Linked DNA regions of Nonomuraea africana. The protein of the gene in region 1 interacts with the protein of each later gene in a pairwise test. Links are inferred from orthologs where the notes say so. Each region holds a gene or a part of one and is shown on either strand. Other genes may lie near its edges.

The links. Proteins that work in one complex are often made in the same cells at the same time.
Region 2: the proteins of dnaE (region 1) and rplL interact in binary tests that used the Escherichia coli proteins (3 or more experiments, as listed by UniProt). The link is inferred for Nonomuraea africana from one-to-one orthologs.
Region 3: the proteins of dnaE (region 1) and H4W81_RS06320 interact in binary tests that used the Escherichia coli proteins (3 or more experiments, as listed by UniProt). The link is inferred for Nonomuraea africana from one-to-one orthologs.

What each region holds. Positions count from the first base shown.
Region 1 is NZ_JADBEF010000001.1:4,364,694-4,371,298, reverse strand. What follows is about bases 1-4,077. They hold dnaE (DNA polymerase III subunit alpha), read left to right. Parts: upstream 1-349; coding sequence 350-3,877; downstream 3,878-4,077. Other genes in these bases: H4W81_RS20610 (transglycosylase domain-containing protein), read right to left, coding at 3,880-4,077; H4W81_RS47395 (chorismate mutase), read left to right, coding at 1-138. In the rest of the region: more of H4W81_RS20610, read right to left, coding at 4,078-6,075; murA (UDP-N-acetylglucosamine 1-carboxyvinyltransferase), read right to left, coding at 6,128-6,605. UniProt on the Escherichia coli protein: DNA polymerase III is a complex, multichain enzyme responsible for most of the replicative synthesis in bacteria. This DNA polymerase also exhibits 3' to 5' exonuclease activity. The alpha chain is the DNA polymerase catalytic subunit.
Region 2 is NZ_JADBEF010000001.1:8,381,361-8,386,702, forward strand. What follows is about bases 996-3,809. They hold rplL (50S ribosomal protein L7/L12), read left to right. Parts: upstream 996-2,114; coding sequence 2,115-2,504; downstream 2,505-3,809. Other genes in these bases: H4W81_RS40200 (SCO4651 family lipoprotein), read left to right, coding at 996-1,273; rplJ (50S ribosomal protein L10), read left to right, coding at 1,519-2,043; H4W81_RS40215 (ABC transporter ATP-binding protein), read left to right, coding at 2,768-3,769. Outside these bases: rplA (50S ribosomal protein L1), read left to right, coding at 1-279; more of H4W81_RS40200, read left to right, coding at 434-995; H4W81_RS40220 (MlaE family ABC transporter permease), read left to right, coding at 3,856-4,551; H4W81_RS40225 (hypothetical protein), read left to right, coding at 4,790-5,056; H4W81_RS40230 (hypothetical protein), read left to right, coding at 5,142-5,342. UniProt on the Escherichia coli protein: The binding site for several of the GTPase factors involved in protein synthesis (IF-2, EF-Tu, EF-G and RF3). Is thus essential for accurate translation.
Region 3 is NZ_JADBEF010000001.1:1,387,585-1,393,036, forward strand. Bases 996-3,919 are described here. They hold H4W81_RS06320 (pyridoxal phosphate-dependent aminotransferase), read left to right. Parts: upstream 996-1,837; coding sequence 1,838-3,001; downstream 3,002-3,919. Other genes in these bases: H4W81_RS06315 (alpha/beta fold hydrolase), read right to left, coding at 996-1,812; H4W81_RS06325 (LysR substrate-binding domain-containing protein), read right to left, coding at 3,021-3,919. Outside these bases: H4W81_RS49170 (DUF418 domain-containing protein), read right to left, coding at 1-115; more of H4W81_RS06315, read right to left, coding at 112-995; more of H4W81_RS06325, read right to left, coding at 3,920-3,965; H4W81_RS06330 (peroxiredoxin), read left to right, coding at 4,061-4,612; alkylhydroperoxidase, AhpD family, read left to right, coding at 4,609-5,145; H4W81_RS06340 (TetR/AcrR family transcriptional regulator), read left to right, coding at 5,237-5,452. UniProt on the Escherichia coli protein: Shows aminotransferase activity with methionine and histidine as substrates, and to a lesser extent also with phenylalanine.

The DNA of each region.
Region 1 (6,605 bases):
GCCGGGCGCGACATGGAGCGCGAGCGTCAGCTCGTGGCGGCGATGGCGCTGCGCGCTCCCAAGCTGGGCGAGGAGCGGCTGGCGCCGATCATGAACGCGGTGATCGAGGCGGGGCTGCGGCTGGCCGAGGAGCGCTGACCGCGCTCCAGAGAGGGTGTGCGCGCAGCGTTTCCGCTTCGTCACGGACACGGTATCCGTGCAGGTGGAGTGCGTTTTCGGGGCACGTCGTGCAGTCTGTAGCCGAGGCCGTACACCTCGTCAGAGGCTGGTGGCGCGGGCCGGAAAAGTCGGTGCGGGCCACTAGGCTCAGAGCCTGCACATCCGGTCTCGATCGAGGAGGCGCCGCTCCATGTCGTCCAGCGACTCGTTTGTACACCTGCACGTGCATACCGAGTACTCCATGCTGGACGGGGCCGCGCGCCTCAAGCAGATGTTCAAACAGGTCGGCGAACTCGGCATGCCCGCCATCGCCATCACCGACCACGGCAACATGCACGGCGCCTACGACTTCTACAAGCAGGCCACCGGCGCGGGCATCAAGCCGATCATCGGCATCGAGGCCTACGTCGCGCCCGAGCTGCGGCAGAACAAGAAGCCCGTGCTGTGGGGCGAGCCGCACCAGAAGAAGGACGACGTCTCCGCCGGCGGCTACTACACCCACATGACGATCTGGGCGCGCAACAAGGCGGGCCTGCACAACCTGATGCGGCTGTCCTCCCGCGCCTACACCGAGGGCTTCGTGCGCAAGTGGGCGCGCATGGACGCCGAGATCCTCGCCGAGCACTCCGAGGGCCTCATGGCCACCACCGGCTGCCCCTCGGGCGAGGTGCAGACCAGGCTGCGCCTCGGCCAGTACGACGAGGCGGTCAAGGCCGCGGCGAGATACCAGGAGATCTTCGGCCGCGACAACTACTTCCTCGAGATCATGGACCACGGTCTCGACATCGAGCGCAGGGTCCGCGACGGGCTGACCAGGATCAGCAAGGAACTGGCCATCCCGCCGCTGGTCACCAACGACTCGCACTACACCTACGAGTCCGACGCCGCCTCCCACGACGCCCTGCTGTGCATCCAGACGGGCAAGCAGCTGTCCGACCCCGACCGCTTCCGCTTCGACGGCTCCGGCTACTACATCAAGAACGCCGACGAGATGCGCGCGGTCGACTCCTCCGACCTCTGGCTCGAGGGCTGCCGCAACACGCTGCTCGTGGCCGAGAAGGTCGATCCCACCGGGTTCTTCGAGTTCAAGAACCTCATGCCGACCTTCCCCGTCCCCGAAGGGATGACCGAGGAGGAGTTCTTCCGCCAGGAGGTGTGGAAGGGCCTGGAGCGGCGCTTCCCCAACGGGATCGACGAGGAGCACCGCGCCTGGGCCGAGAAGGAGCTCGGGGTCATCATCCAGATGGGCTTCCCGAGCTACTTCCTCGTGGTCGCCGACTTCATCATGTGGGCCAAGAACAACGGCATCCGCGTGGGCCCCGGCCGTGGTTCGGCCGCCGGTTCGCTGGTCGCCTACGCGCTGGGCATCACCGACCTCGACCCGATCCCCCATGGCCTGATCTTCGAGCGCTTCCTCAACCCCGAGCGCGTCTCCATGCCCGACGTCGACATCGACTTCGACGAGCGCAGGCGCGCCGACGTGATCCGCTACGTCACCGAGAAGTGGGGCGCCGACAAGGTCGCCATGATCGCCACCTTCGGCACCATCAAGGCGAAGGCCGCCATCAAGGACGCGGGCCGCGTCCTCGGCTACCCCTACGCGCTCGGTGACAAGGTCTCCAAGGCCTTCCCTCCCGCGGTGATGGGCAAGGACATCCCGCTGGCGGGCATCTTCGACAAGGACCACCCGCGCTACGCCGAGGCCGGCGAGCTGCGCAGGCTCTACGAGGAAGACGTCGACGTCAAGGCGACGATGGACCTCGGCAGGGGCCTGGAGGGCCTGATCAGGCAGACCGGCGTGCACGCCGCGGGCGTCATCATGTCCGCCGAGGTGCTCACCGACTACATCCCCATCATGCGCCGCGACTCCGACGGCGCGATCATCACGCAGTTCGACTACCCGACCTGCGAGACGCTCGGCCTGCTGAAGATGGACTTCCTGGGCCTGCGCAACCTCACGATCATCGACGACTGCCTGAAGGCCATCGAGCTCACCACCGGCGAGAAGATCGAGCTGCTCGACCTGCCGCTCGACGACGTCAAGACCTACGAGCTGCTGGCCCGCGGCGACACGCTGGGCATCTTCCAGCTCGACGGCGGCGGCATGCGCTCGCTGATGCGCCTGATGCGCCCCGACAACTTCGAGGACATCTCCGCGGCCCTCGCGCTCTACCGGCCGGGCCCGATGGGCGCCAACTCCCACACCAACTACGCGCTGCGCAAGAACGGCCAGCAGGAGATCACCCCGATCCACCCGGAGCTGGAAGAGCCGCTCAAGGAGATCCTCGACACGACCTACGGCCTGATCGTCTATCAGGAGCAGGTCATGGCGATCGCGCAGAAGGTCGCCGGCTACTCGCTCGGCGGCGCCGACCTGCTGCGCCGCGCGATGGGCAAGAAGAAGAAGTCCGAGCTGGACAAGCAGTACGAGTTCTTCGAGAAGGGCATGCGGGAGAACGGCTTCTCCGCCGCCGCCATCAAGGCCCTCTGGGACATCCTGCTGCCCTTCTCCGACTACGCCTTCAACAAGGCCCACACCGCGGGCTACGGCCTGGTCGCTTACTGGACCGCCTATCTCAAGGCCAACTACCCGGCCGCCTACATGGCCGCCCTGCTGTCGAGCGTCAAGGACGACAAGGACAAGTCGGCGCTCTACCTCAACGAGTGCCGCCGCATGGGCATCAAGGTCTTCCCGCCGGACGTCAACGACTCCGACTTCGACTTCACCCCGCGGGGCACCGACATCCGATTCGGCCTGTCGGCCGTCCGCAACGTGGGCGGCAACGTCGTCGACGGCATCATCACCGCCCGCAAGGAGAAGGGCCGCTTCGCCGACTTCAAGGACTTCCTGCGCAAGGTCCCCGCGATCGTCTGCAACAAGCGGGTGATCGAGTCGCTGATCAAGGCGGGTGCCTTCGACTCCCTCGGCCACGTCCGCAAGGGCCTGGTCATGGTGCACGAGCAGGCCGTCGACGCGATCATCGACATCAAGAAGAACGAGGCCATCGGCCAGGACTCCCTGTTCGGCGCCGTCGACGGCGGCGAAGATCAGACCTTCGACGTGCAGGTCCCCCTGGGCGAGTGGGACAAGAACACGCTGCTGCAGTTCGAGCGCGAGATGCTCGGCCTCTACGTCTCCGACCACCCGCTGTTCGGCGTGGAGCACATCCTGGCCTCGGGGGCCGACTGCTCGATCGCCGCGCTGCAGGACGAGAGCCGGGCCGACGGTCAGGTCGTCACGGTCGGCGGCATCCTGTCGGGCGTGCAGCGCAAGGTCACCAAGAAGGGCGACACCTGGGTGCTGACCCAGCTGGAGGACCTCGAAGGCGCCATCGAGGTGATGATCTTCCCGTCGGCGTACCAGCTGTGCTCGACGATCCTCGCCGAGGACGCCATCGTCTTCGTCAAGGGCCGCATCGACAAGCGCGAAGACGTCGCCAAGATCATCGCGATGGAGGTGACGGCGCCCGACCTCACCGTCGAGTCGGGTGGCCCGCTGCTGGTCAGCCTGCCGCTGAGCCGCTGCACCCCGCCGGTGGTCGGCCGGCTGAAGGAGATCCTCGTCACCCACCCCGGCACCTCCGAGGTGCACCTCCAGGTGCACAACGGCCCCAAGACCACGGTCATGCGGGTGGAGGACCGGCTACGGGTGACGCAGTCGCCCGCCCTCATGGGCGACCTCAAGGAGCTCCTCGGCCCGGCCTGCCTCGGCGGCTAGCGTCAGTGGCGGTGGCGGCGCTGTAGCCAGCGGAAGTAGTCGCGGTACCTCTGGCGGAGCTTCTTGAAGTGGCGCCTGGCCTCCGCGCGCTTCTCGGCGCGCTTCTCCGCGGCCATGGCCTCGGACAGTCCGGGGGTGTAGCCGCCGCCGAAGCGTGCCATGTTCGGGCGGGCGAAGGACGCCGGGCGGGTGTGGCGCAGCGCCGACGTCATCGACTCCACCCAGATCGGTCCCGGCAGCGACGCGCCCTGCACCTGGCCGTACCACTGGTCGCCGATGCGCACCCCGCGCAGCGGGTAGCGGTAGGAGCCGCGGATGTCGCCCAGGCTCACCGCCGCCGCCAGGTCGGGGGTGTAGCCGGCGAACCAGGCGGAGGTGTAGCCGTTGTTGGTGCCGGTCTTGCCCGCGGCGGGCCGTCCGATGCTCTGCCCCTTCATCGTGCCCTTGGAGAACACCCCTGACAGCACGTGGTTGACCGCGTCGGCGACGTCCCTCTCCAGCACCTGCTCGCAGGCGGGGGGCACGTGGGTGCGCAGCCCCTCCCTGTCGACGATCTCCACGATCGCGAGGGGGCGGCAGTAGCGGCCGCGGGCGCCGAAGGCGGCGAACGCGGCGGCCACGGTGAGCGGGTCCATCTCGTTGACGCCGAGCGTGAAGGTGGGCACCTCCCGCAGCGGGGTCCCGTCCGCCCTGGAGATGCCGAGCGACCTGGCCGTCTCGACCACGTTGCACAGGCCGACCCTGCGCTCCAGCATCATGTAGAAGATGTTCACCGACTTCCAGGTGCCGGTCGACAGGCTGTGGGGCCCGCCGTTGCCCTCGCCGCTGGCGTTGAAGATCCTCGTGGAGGGCGCGTTGACGGGTCTGCCCGCGCAGTTGCGGTAGCCCTCGGCGGGGACGAACACCCCTGGCGTCTTGAAGCCCTCGTCGAAGCGCCAGCCCTGCTTGAGCGCGGTGGCCAGGGTGAACACCTTGAACGTCGAGCCGGCCTGGAAGCCCATGCCGCCGCCGTGCTGCACGTCGGCCGCCAGGTTGAAGGTGGTGCGCGGCCCGTTGTTCCGGTCACCCGGGTTGCGGCCGAACTTTTTGCTGGCCGCCAGGGCCCTGATACGCCCGGAGCCCGGCTCGACCATGGCCTCGGCCGCGACCTCGGTGTCCTTGGCGCTGATCCGGTCGGCGATCGCCCGCTCGGCGGCCCGCTGGGCCACGGGGTCGAGGGTGGTCTTCAGCACCAGGCCGCCCCTGGCCATGCGGCGCTGCCGTTCGTCTCTCGTGCCGCCGAACACGGGGTTGGTGAGCAGCTCGCGCTGCACGTAGAGGCAGAAGTACGGGTAGGCGCTCTCGGCGCAGCCGCCGGGCTCGGGCCGCAGCCTGATGTCGAGCGGCGCCCGCTTGGTGGCCGTCGCGGTCGCGTGAGTGATCATGCCGAGCCCCGCCATCCGGTCCAGCACGAGGTCGCGCCGCTCGCGCAGCCGCGCCTGCTGGCTCCTGCCCAGCGAAGGGTCGGTCGAGTACGGCAGGCGCACCGCCCCCGCCAGCGTCGCCGCCTGCGCCAGCGTCAGCCTGGCCGCCGAGGTGGAGAAGAAGCGCCTGGCCGCCGCCTCGACGCCGTAGGCCCCCGCCCCGAAGTAGGCGATGTTGAGATACCGCTCGAGGATCTCGTCCTTGCGGTACTTCTCCTCCATCGCCAGCGCGTAGCGCAGCTCGCTGATCTTGCGCGAGAGGTTCGGCGCGCGGGCCGCCTCCCGCTCCTTCTCGGTCTCGGCGTTCTCCACCAGGATGTTCTTCACCAGCTGCTGGGTGAGCGACGAGCCGCCCTGCTTGATGCCGCCCGCCTGGGTGTTGGTGATGACCGCGCGCAGCGTGCCCTTGACGTCCATGCCGCCGTGCTCGTAGAAGCGGGCGTCCTCGATCGCGATGATGGCCCTGCGCATCACGGGGGCGACCTGCGCCAGGGGCACGGTGGTCCTGTTGGCCTCGTAGAACTGGGCGAACCGCTTGCCGTTCTTGTCCAGCAGCGTGGTGACCTGCGACAACGGCTCCTCGCGCGGGGCCGGAGGCAGGTCGATGAAGGTGGCGGCGACGTTACGCGTGGCGATCCCCGCTCCACCGACGGCGGGAATCGCCACCGCCGCGGCGAGCACACCTCCGAGCGCCCCCGCCAACCCCAGCCCGGCGACGGATCTGATCACAGTCACTCAGATGGTGTACGACCGGGTCAACCCTGCCAAACGCCTGGTCCTCCAGCCTTTACCCTTCTCTGCGGATATTCAGACCGAGCGAGGCGAACTGCTCGAACGGCTGGTGATAGCCCCGCTCGATGTGGTGGACGCCGCGCAGCCTGGAGGTGCCGTCGGCCACCGCGGCGGCCAGCACGGCCGAGAACCCCGCCCTGATGTCGGGCAGCATCACGTCGGCGCCGCGCAGCTTGGACACCCCGCGCACCACGGCCGAGTGCTTGGCGTTGGTGTCGTGGTAGCGGCAGGCGGGCCCGCCCAGGCACTGGTCGAAGACCTCGATCTCGCAGCCCATCTCCTGCAGCGCGGGCACGTAGACCAGGCGGTTCTCGAAGACCGTCTCGTGCAGCACCGACATGCCCTGGCTCTGGGTGAACAGCACCATCAGCGGCGTCTGCCAGTCGGTCATGAACCCGGGATGCGTGTCGGTCTGCACCGCCGCCGAGCGCAGCCCCCCGGGCGGCGCGGTCGCGCAGATGTAGTCGTCGTTG
Region 2 (5,342 bases), 4.0 Mb from region 1 along the record:
CCGGACGTGGCCAAGGCCGTGACGGAGATCAAGGGCGGCAAGATCGAGTTCCGCACCGACCGTCAGGCGAACCTGCACTTCATCATCGGCAAGACGTCGTTCGGTGAGCGCCAGCTCATCGAGAACTACGCCGCGGCCCTTGACGAGGTGCTGCGTCTCAAGCCGTCCGCGGCCAAGGGGCGTTACGTCAAGAAGGTCACCTTCTCCACCACGATGGGTCCGGGTGTCCCGGTCGACCCCAACGTGACTCGCGCGATGACCGCCGAGCTCGAGGGCTGATCCCGCTCTTCCGAAAGACCCCCGCAGGGCTTCCTGCGGGGGTCTTTCGCTGTCATATGGGATTAAAGACATATACAGGGAGGAAGTGGACTCAGGGTTATCTCGGGGTCATCCCTGTGCGCCGGGAAGGCTTCGGCGACGTAGTGTCGGAATCATGCTGAAGCGCAGGATTACTCTCGCCGCCGTCGCGACGGGCGCCGCCGCCCTGGTCGCGGTCGCCGGTTGTGGATCGACAGGAGCGACCGCGTCCGGGGCGGTGCCCATCCAGGTGAACCTGGCCGCCGCCGAGGTCCTGGAGCAGGCCGCGCAGAAGACACAGGAGGTCACGAGCTACACCGTGGACGCCGTCGTGGACGTGACGGACCCGCAGGAGGGCTCGGGCAAGGTCCAGGGGCGGATGATCTACCAGAGCAAGCCCCAGCTCGCCGCCGACCTGACCCTCGACAGCGCCAACTTCGGCGGGAAGAGCCTGCCGGGCGGGGCGCGGGCCGTACTGCAGGGCGACCACGTCTACCTGCGTGTCGAGGCGCTGAACCAGATGCTCGGCGCCACCAAGCCGTGGATCAAGGTGTCGCTGAACGAGGCGGCCGGCGGTGACGCGAGCAGGTACCTCGAGCAGGTCCAGCAGTTCGACCTGGCGAACGTCACCAAGCTGGTCACCGCCTCCCAGAACGTCAAGCAGGTCGGCACCGAGGCCGTGGGCGGCGTCGACACCACCCACTACAGCGGCACGTTCCCGGTGGACGCGGCCGTGCAGCAACTGCCCGCCGACAAGCAGGAGCAGGCCAAGAAGCACATGGCCGAGCTCAAGGACGTCACGTTCGACATCTGGGTCGGCGCGGACGGCCTGCCGCGCAAGCTGGCGATGACCGGCGCGGAGAAGGGCGCCACGTTCAACGCCAACCTGTTCTTCAAGGGCTTCAACGAGCCGGTCTCCATCGTCGCGCCGCCCGCCGAGCAGGTGGGCGACCTGCCCAAGCACGGCGGAAACTGACTCCAGCGGGGGGCGATTTGGCATCTTGACGAATCGCCCCCTATTCTGGTGCTTGCCAAAGACCGCCGGTCGTTGCTGGGTGCCTCAAGGCCCGGTGACCGAAGGATCCACATCGTGGACGGCCCGCGTAGGTGAGATGCGAAGTTCTTCCGTGTGGATTCCACATGGGTGAGCCCCGTGCGCCTGCGCCGGGGCTTGTTTCATGTTCAGAGACCTTCGCCGGCGGCACATCTGGAAGGAGGCCCATGGCGAGGGCGGATAAGGCGACAGCGGTTGCCGAGCTCAAGAGCGAGTTCGAGGGCAGCAGCGCCGCCGTTCTGACCGAGTACCGCGGTCTCACCGTCGCGCAGCTCAAGCAGCTGCGTATTGCGCTCGGTGGGAACGCGAAGTTCGCCGTGGCGAAGAACACCCTGACCAAGATCGCGGCCACCGAGGCCGGCGTGACTGGTCTCGACGACCTGCTGGTCGGCCCGACCGCCGTTGCCTTCGTCACGGGCGACGTCGTCGAGGCCGCGAAGGGTCTGCGTGACTTCGCCAAGGCCAATCCCCTTCTGGTGATCAAGGGCGGCTTCATGGAGGGCAAGGCCCTCGACGCCGCTGAGATCACCAAGCTCGCTGACCTCGAGTCCCGTGAGGTTCTCCTCGCGAAGCTGGCCGGTGCGATGAAGGCGAAGCAGTCCGCTGCTGCCGCCGTGTTCGCCGCGCTGCCCACCAACATGGCTCAGCTGGCCGAAGCCCTTCGCGCCAAGCGCGAAGAGGCTGGCGAGTAAGACCGGGGATTGCCGCAACTTCACCGCGGTCCCGTTTCACCACTTAGCAAGATCCATACGGAGGAAACATCATGGCGAAGCTCAGCACCGACGAGCTGCTCGACGCGTTCAAGGAGATGACCCTCCTCGAGCTGTCCGAGTTCGTGAAGCTCTTCGAGGACACCTTCGACGTCAAGGCTGCCGCCCCGGTCGCCGTTGCCGCCGCCGGCCCGGTCGGCGCCGCTCCGGCTGAAGAGGCTGCGGAGCAGGACGAGTTCGACGTCATCCTCGAGGCCGCCGGCGACAAGAAGATCCAGGTCATCAAGGAGATCCGCGCGCTGACCTCCCTCGGCCTGAAGGAGGCCAAGGACCTGGTCGACGGCGCTCCGAAGCCTGTCTTCGACGCCAAGGTCAACAAGGAGCAGGCGGAGAAGGCCAAGGCTGCCCTCGAGGGCGCCGGCGCCACCGTCACCGTCAAGTAAGACGGCGCGTCTCTTCTGAAAAGAGCGGAACACCACCCTGGTGCCGGGTGGGTTCCGCTCTTTTTCGCGTCCGCCCGCAGGACAAAGATCAGAGTGCCCCTGGAGCGTCAGCGTCGGTATGGCCCTGAGCTCCCGCACATAACCGGCCAGTAACAATCCCGGAGGACTATTGGAATGGAGTCCAATTCGCGGGAAGCTCCCTACGACGATCGTGCGTAGATACAGTGTTCGTCTCGTTACCACCGGCGACTGGAAGGTGACCAGTGGGCGTCGAGGTCGTGGTCGATGGGCTGACGAAGTCGTTCGGCAGGCAGGTCATCTGGGAGGACGTCTCGCTGACGCTCCCCGCCGGCGAGATCTCGGTGCTGCTCGGCCCCTCCGGCACCGGCAAGTCCGTCTTCCTCAAGACCCTCGTCGGCCTGCTGCGGCCCGAGCGCGGTCACATCTGGATCGACGGCTACGACCTGGCCAACTGCAGCGAGAACAAGCTCTACGAGCTGCGCAGGCTGTTCGGCGTGCTCTTCCAGGACGGCGCGCTGTTCGGCTCGCTCAGCCTCTACGACAACATCGCCTTCCCGCTGCGCGAGCACACCAAGAAGAGCGAGACGCAGATCCGCCAGATCGTCATGGAGAAGATGGAGCTGGTCGGCCTGCTCGGCGCCGAGAGCAAGCTGCCGGGCGAGATCTCGGGCGGCATGCGCAAGCGCGCGGGCCTGGCCAGGGCGCTCGTGCTCGATCCCGAGATCATCCTGTTCGACGAGCCCGACTCCGGCCTCGACCCGGTCCGCACCTCCTACCTCAACCAGCTGATCGTCGACCTCAACGCCGAGATCGAGGCGACCTTCCTCATCGTCACCCACGACATCAACACCGCCCGCACGGTGCCCGACGACATCGGGCTGCTGTTCAGGCGCGAGCTGGTGATGTTCGGCCCCCGCGAGATGCTGCTGTCCAGCGACGAGCCGGTGGTCAGGCAGTTCCTCAACGCCCGCAGGCACGGCCCGATCGGCATGTCGGAGGAGAAGGACGTCTCCGAGCTGGAGGCCGAGGCGCAGCTGGGCCACGACCCCGGCGCACTGCCGCCCATCCCGCCGCAGCTGATGCCCAGCGGCAACGTGATCCGCCGCACGCAGAAGGCGCCGGGCTCGTGGCTGGCCGCCAACGGGGTGATCCCGCCGCAGGGCTCCTTCGTCGACGAGCGCGGCCGCAACTGGCTGGAGGAGTACCCCCGGCTGGTCAACGCGCACATGAACGGCGTGCACTGACCCATGTCCACCTGCCGAGCGCCCTGGTCGCAGCCCTGGAGCGACTACTCTCCGCGTTCGCGTGCGCACGGTGATGGGTCGGGTTCGTGGCGCACGCAGGTGACACCGCCAGGGCGGCGCTCAGGCGGCCGTTCCACCGGCGGGAGTTCCTGCAGCAGGCGTGGTTCATCGTCAGCGTGAGCGAACTGCCGACCGCGCTGGTCGCGATCCCGTTCGGCGCGGTGCCGGCGCTGCAGTCCGGCAACCTCATCCGCCAGTTCGGCGCCCAGTCCTTCACCGGTGGGACGGCCGTGCTCGCCCTCGTGCGCGAAGCGAGTTCGGTCGTGATCGCGGGCGCGGCCGGCAGCGCGCTCTGCGCCGACCTCGGCGCGCGCGTGATCCGCGAGGAGATCGACGCGATGCGGGTGTTGGGCATCGACCCGCTGCACCGGCTCGTGGTCCCCCGCGTCGCGGCGTGCGCGCTGGTGACGCCGCTGCTCAACGGCCTCGTCAGGGTGGTCGGGCTGGTGGCGGGCCACTCCTTCAGCGTGCTCGCCCAGGGCGGCTCGCCCGGCGCCTACCTGCAGTCGTTCAGCGCGCTGGCGCGCCTGTCGGCCCCGTGGACGGCCGAGGGCAAGGCGCTGGTCTTCTCGGGGTGTACAGCCGGGCTCATCGCCTCCTACAAGGGCCTCAGCGCCGCGGGGAGGCCCAAGGGCGTGGGCGACGCGGTCAACCAGACGGTGGTGTTCTCGGCGATGGCCCTCTTCGCCGAGAACTTCCTCATCAGCGCGGCGGCGGCGTGAACAGGCTGGGCGAGTTCGCCTACGGGCGCTGAAGGCGCTGCCCGTGGCCCTCCGCTACCGCGCGGAGGTGCGGCGGCTGCTGGGCGAGTCGCGTGCCGTCCGCGGGGTTGCAACTGGGCCCCATGGCCAGCGCCGCTCTCGGCACGACCGTCACCGGCGAGCGCGACCGGATCGACCGCCTGCTGCGCGACGTCCCGAGCATGTCGAACAATAGCGAGCGCCTGCTGGCAGCGACGACGTGCGCGTCGCCGGCGTCCGCGTCGGCCGCGTGGAGGAGATCTCCCTGTACGGCACGCAGGCCGAGGTCGCCCTCGGCTACCCGGCGGGGGTGGCGGGGGCCTTCACCGTCATCGACGACGACGACGGGCTGCACTTCGGGGCCTGCGCTCGCGGGAGTAGCCCTCTGGCACGCGGGTGGCGCGAGATACCCGCAGGACACGAGCGTGAAGCGGGGCCGGTTCCACACCTACTGCAGGGCTCCGGACGACAGCGAGACCCGGGGTGAGGGGCGCCCGCCACGCGCCCGCTCCGCTGCCCAGCCCGTCCATTCAGGGCCTGGAGGAACGGGCCGGGCGTTATGATCCCGCGATATGGCAGGCACAGCTGACTCCTCCAGGTCGGTGACCGTGCTGCGCGGGCTGACCGTGGCGCTGGCGGCGCTCCTGCTGCTGGTGGCGGGGTTCGCCGTCTGGCTGAGCGCGCAGCTGCGCGACGAGGAGGCGGCGGCGGCCGACCGCCGGGGGGCGCTGGCGGCGGCCTCGGCGCATGCGGTGAACCTGCTGTCGCTCAAC
Region 3 (5,452 bases), 3.0 Mb from region 1 along the record:
AGGTGTCGATCCACCACTCGCCCTTGGGCCCCTGGTGGTGCTGCCAGGTGTTGACCAGCATGATCCCGCACACCGCGAAGCCGCGGAGCGCGTCGAGCTCTCTGATGCGCGTCACAGGAACCAGGACCACCACCATACGAGGAACCCCGCCGCGACGACCGTGGCCAGGATGTTGGGGATTGTACGGGCGCGCGCGAAGGCCGCCGCGGTGAGAACCGCGGAGCCCACCGCGACCCACCCGTACGGCTCCAGCACCCGTGGCACGCCGACGGCCAGCGCGGTCTCGTTCACCTTCATCATCCCCCACACCGCGTCGGCGGCCAGACCGGTGAACGCCAGGCCCGTCAGTCCCGCGAAGGCGGTCAGCGCCCGGCCCCTGACGGCGCCGCCGGCCAGCTGGGCCAGGCTCGCCAGCACGAACAGCGCCAGCGGCGCGGCCAGCCACGGGGCGGTCATCGCCTGGTAGGGGGCGCCGGTGACGTGCAGGTCGCCCGGCCGTACCGGGGGGAGGCCGCGCCGGGAGGGGTCGCAGGGCTGAGTCCACCCCTCGGGGTCGGCCAGGAAGGCGGCGATGGTGCGGGCGCCGCACCGGTTCGAGAGGAACACCGCGTGGCCCACACCGGCGAACTCCACGAAGCGGGCGCCGGGCAGCCGTTCCGCGGCGGGCCTGGCGGTCCTGGGCGGCGTGGTCGGGTCGTACTGGCCGCCCAGCACCAGCACGGGCGCCTTCGTGGTGGCCTTTGTGGGTGTGGAGACGGGCAGCTGCCACGCCGCGCATACCGCTTTATCGGCGTTCACAGTGAAGAGTCGCGATTTTTCGGGGAATGTGGCTTCGTCCTGGCACTGGACGGCGTGGTAGAGCCCGAACTCGTGGGAGGTCAGGCCCGGGCCGGTCTGGTCGGCGAGCGGGCGCAGCAGCTCGTCGTGCCCCTCGGCGAGCGCGTCGACCAGCGCGGGAGCCGCGGCGATCACGCTCGCGTCGTGCAGCCCCTCGGCCAGCACCGTCGCCACGTCGTCGCCGGTCAGCCTGGCGGTGAACGTCCTGCCGGTCAGCGGGTCGGTGGTCGGCACCTCGGCGGGGTCGGTGTTGAGCCGCCTGACCATCGCCTCGAACCTGTCGCCGATCCCCAGCGCGGTCACCGTGTCGCTCAGGTTGCGGTCGGCGTCGCCGTACCAGGAGACCTCCTGCGGCAGGAACGAGTCGAGCACCAGCGCGCGGGTGCCACCGGGATCGGCGGCGGCCGCGTCCACCATGACTCTCGTGGAGTAGCTGACCCCGAACAGGTTCCACGTGCGGTAGCCGAGTGCCTTCCGCAGGTCCACGACGTCGGCGGCGATCTCCTTGGTGGTGTACCCGCGCAGGTCGACACCCGCCTGCTGATGGCGCTCGCGGCAGTCGCGCGCGCCCTCGGCCACGTCGGCGGCGGGGGCGCGCAGCCGGTCGAGCATCGCCGCCACGGTCTCGGGGCAGCCGAGGGTGGGCTTGGAGAACCTGCTGCCGCGCTGTTCGAGGGCCACGACGTCACGGTCGGGGAAGAGCGCCGCCAGGTAGCCGGTGAGCTGGATGGAGGCCGAGCCTGGCCCGCCGCTCATGTACACCACAGGGTCGCCCGCGGGGTCCTTCGACCGGTGGACGGCGTAGCCCACCCTGACGGTCTTCCTCGGCTCGTCGCGCCGCTCGGGCACCACCAGGAAGCCGCACCTGGTTCCTTCGGGCACCTCGACCGGGCACGCCCTGCTCTCCAGCGGCGGCGGAGCCACCGTCAAGGGGGCGGACACGAGGGCGAGGGCGAGGGCGACCCGGGTGATCACCTCTCGAGACTAATAGTGTGGGCCCGTGAGCGATCCCCTTGTTTCCCGAATGCGACAGTTCGGCACCACCATCTTCGCCGAGATGAGCGCGCTGGCCGTACGGACCGGATCGATCAATCTCGGGCAGGGCTTCCCTGACACCGACGGTCCCGCCTCGATGCTCGACCGCGCGGTGGAGGCGATCAGGTCGGGCGTCAACCAGTACCCGCCGGGGCCCGGCCTGCCGCAGCTGCGGCAGGCGGTGTCCGAGCACAGGAGCGGGCACTACGGGCTGTCCTACGATCCCGACGGTGAGGTGCTGGTCACCGTGGGGGCGACCGAGGCGATCGCGGCGGCCGTGCTCGCCCTGTGCGACCAGGGCGACGAGGTGATCGCCTTCGAGCCCTACTACGACTCCTACGCCGCCTCCATCGCGCTGGCGGGGGCCAGGCTCGCCGCGGTCACGCTGCGCCCCGTGGAAGGCCGCTTCACCTTCGACCCCGACGAGCTGCGCGCCGCCGTCACGCCGCGGACCAGGGCGATCCTCGTCAACTCCCCGCACAACCCGACGGGCACCGTCTTCACCGCCGAGGAGCTGGCGGTCATCGCCGAGCTGTGCAAGGAGCGCGGCCTGATCGCGATCACCGACGAGGTGTACGAGCACCTCACCTTCGACGGCGTCGCGCACGTCCCGCTCGCCACGCTGCCGGGCATGCGCGAGCGGACCGTGATGATCTCCTCGGCGGGCAAGACGTTCTCCGTCACGGGGTGGAAGACCGGCTGGGTGTGCGCGCCGCCCGAGCTGACGCGGGCGGTGCAGACCGTCAAGCAGTTCCTGACCTTCACCGCGGGCGGGCCGTGGCAGCTGGCCGTCGCCCATGGCCTTCGCGAGGAGCTGGCCTGGGTGGCCGAGCTGCGCGCGGCGCTGCAGAGCAAGCGCGACCGGCTCATGAGCGGGCTGTCGGGGGCGGGCTTCGAGGTGCTGAAGCCGTCGGGCACCTATTTCGTGCAGACCGACATCAGGCCGCTGGGCTTCACCGACGGGCTCGAGCTGACCAGGCGGCTGCCCGAGCTGGCCGGGGTGGTGGCGATCCCGACCCAGGTCTTCTACGACCACCCCGAGCGGGGGCGGCACTTCGTCAGGTTCGCCTTCTGCAAGAAGGACGAGGTCATCGACGAGGCGGTGACCAGGCTCAAGCGGCTCGGCTGAGCCCGGCGCACCGGCGGGCTCAGGAGACCACCTTCACCGGCAGCTTCCGCTGCCTGATGGCCCCGCGGACGGCCTTGGCCAGCTGCGCGTACTCGGTCGCCCGCGCCGAGCTCGCCCGGTAGGCCAGGCCGATCGTCCGCCCGGGGGCGGGATGGGCGAAACGGCGCAGCGCCAGCCGTACCCTCTTGCCCTTCTCCACCGGCACCGCCGACTCGGGCAGCAGGGTCACCCCCAGCCCGCCCGCCACCAGCTGCACCAGCGTCGGCAGGCTGGTGGCGTAGGTGGTCGCGGTGGCCCGCGCGCCCACCTCCCTGCACACGTCGATCGCCTGCTCGCGCAGGCAGTGGCCCTGGTTCAGCAGCACGATGTCGAGCCCCTTCAGCGCGCCCCTGCTCAGCGGCCCGTCGTCGGCGGCCAGGGGATGCCCCTCGGGCAGCGCCAGCAGGAAGTCCTCGTCGTACAGCGGCTCCTCCACCAGCCCGCTCGTCTCGGTCGGCAGCGCCAGCAGCACCAGGTCGAGCCGGCCCTCGCGGACCTCCTCCACGATCGTCTCGGTCTTGGCCTCGTGCACGGTCAGCTTCAGGTGCGGGAAGCGCCTGGCGAACATCGGCAGCAGCGCGGGCAGCACGTACGGCGCGACCGTCGGGATCACCCCGAGGTGCGCGGGCCCGCTGAACGGCTCGCGGTTGCGCGCCACCTCCCCGATGAGGTCGTCGACCGCGGCGAGCACGCGGGTGGCGTGCACGGCCACCCGCTCGCCCGCGGGCGTCAGCAGCACCCTGCGGGTGGTCCGCTCGAGCAGCTGGGTGTCGAGGATCTCCTCCAGCGCCGAGACCGACGCCGACAGCGCCGGCTGGCTCATCCGGAGCTGGGTGGCCGCTTCCCTGAAGTGGAGATGGTCGGCTACAGCGAGGAATGCGCGCAGCTGGGCCAGGGTGGGAGCGGGCTCACTGATAGGAAACACCTCTCAGATTGGTCCGACTGCTCGATTTCTCGGATCAATGCTAGGTGAGGCACTCTGGTGGCCTGACAACGACGTCTTCCCAAGGAGATATTCACGTGCTCACCGTTGGTGACAAGTTCCCCGAGTACGAGCTCACCGCCTGTGTCGACCTCGACCCGGACAAGGCGTTCGCGGAGATCAACCACAAGTCCTACGAGGGCAAGTGGCGCGTGGTGTTCTTCTGGCCGAAGGACTTCACGTTCGTCTGTCCCACCGAGATCGCCGAGTTCGGCCGTCTCAACGACGACTTCGCCGACCGTGACGCCCAGGTCCTGGGTGTCTCCGTCGACTCCGAGTACGTCCACCACGCCTGGCGCAAGGACCACGAGGACCTGCGCGACCTGCCGTTCCCGATGCTGAGCGACATCAAGCGCGAGCTGTCGTCCGAGCTCGGCGTCCTCGGCGAGGACGGCGTCGCCCAGCGCGCCACCTTCATCGTGGACCCCAACAACGAGATCCAGTTCGCGATGGTCACCGCCGGCTCGGTCGGCCGCAACGTCAAGGAGGTCCTGCGGGTCCTCGACGCGCTGCAGTCCGACGAGCTGTGCCCCTGCAACTGGAACAAGGGCGAGAAGGGCCTCGACGCGAAGGCGCTGCTGGGCGCATGAGCGTTGACAACCTGAAGGCGGCGCTGCCCGACTACGCCAAGGACACCAAGCTCAACCTGGGCTCGGTCACGACGACGTCGTCGCTGACCGACCAGCAGCTGTGGGGCGCGGCGCTGGCGTGCGCGATGGCCACCAGGTCGCCGCGGGTCATCGCCGAGATCGCCGACGAGGCCGCCGGGAACCTGTCGGACGAGGCGCTCAAGGCCGCCAAGGCGGCCGCCTCGATCATGGCGATGAACAACGTGTACTACCGGGCCACGCACCTCATCGGCGACGAGCAGTACAGCACGATGCCGGCCAGGCTGCGCATGACCGTCATCGGCAACCCCGGCGTCGACAAGGTCGACTTCGAGCTGTGGTGCCTCGCGGTCTCCGCGGTCAACGGCTGCGGCCGCTGCCTGGAGTCGCACGAGCAGGTGCTGCGCGGCGCGGGCATGCCGCGCGAGCAGATCCAGGAGGCGCTGCGGATCGCCGCGGTGATCAACGCGACGGCCGCGACCCTCGAGGCCGAGGCCGCCCTCGTGACGGTCTGACCTCCATCCGGCGGGACGACGGGGCGCTCCTTCGCGGGAGAGAGCGCCCCTTTTCGCGTCCCCGGAGGGCCGCGAGTGGGAGGATCCAGGTGTGGAAGAGGTACGGCTGCGCGACAGGCACGCCACCAGGCAGCGCATCATGGCGGCGGCCAGGGACCTGTTCGCCGAGCACGGCTACGACCAGGTGACGATGCGCATCATCGCGGCGCGGGCGGAGGCGAACCTCTCCCTGATCAACCGCTACTTCGGCAGCAAGCGGGAGCTGTTCGCCGAGGTCATCGCCCAGCAGGGCCGCTTTCCCGGCGTG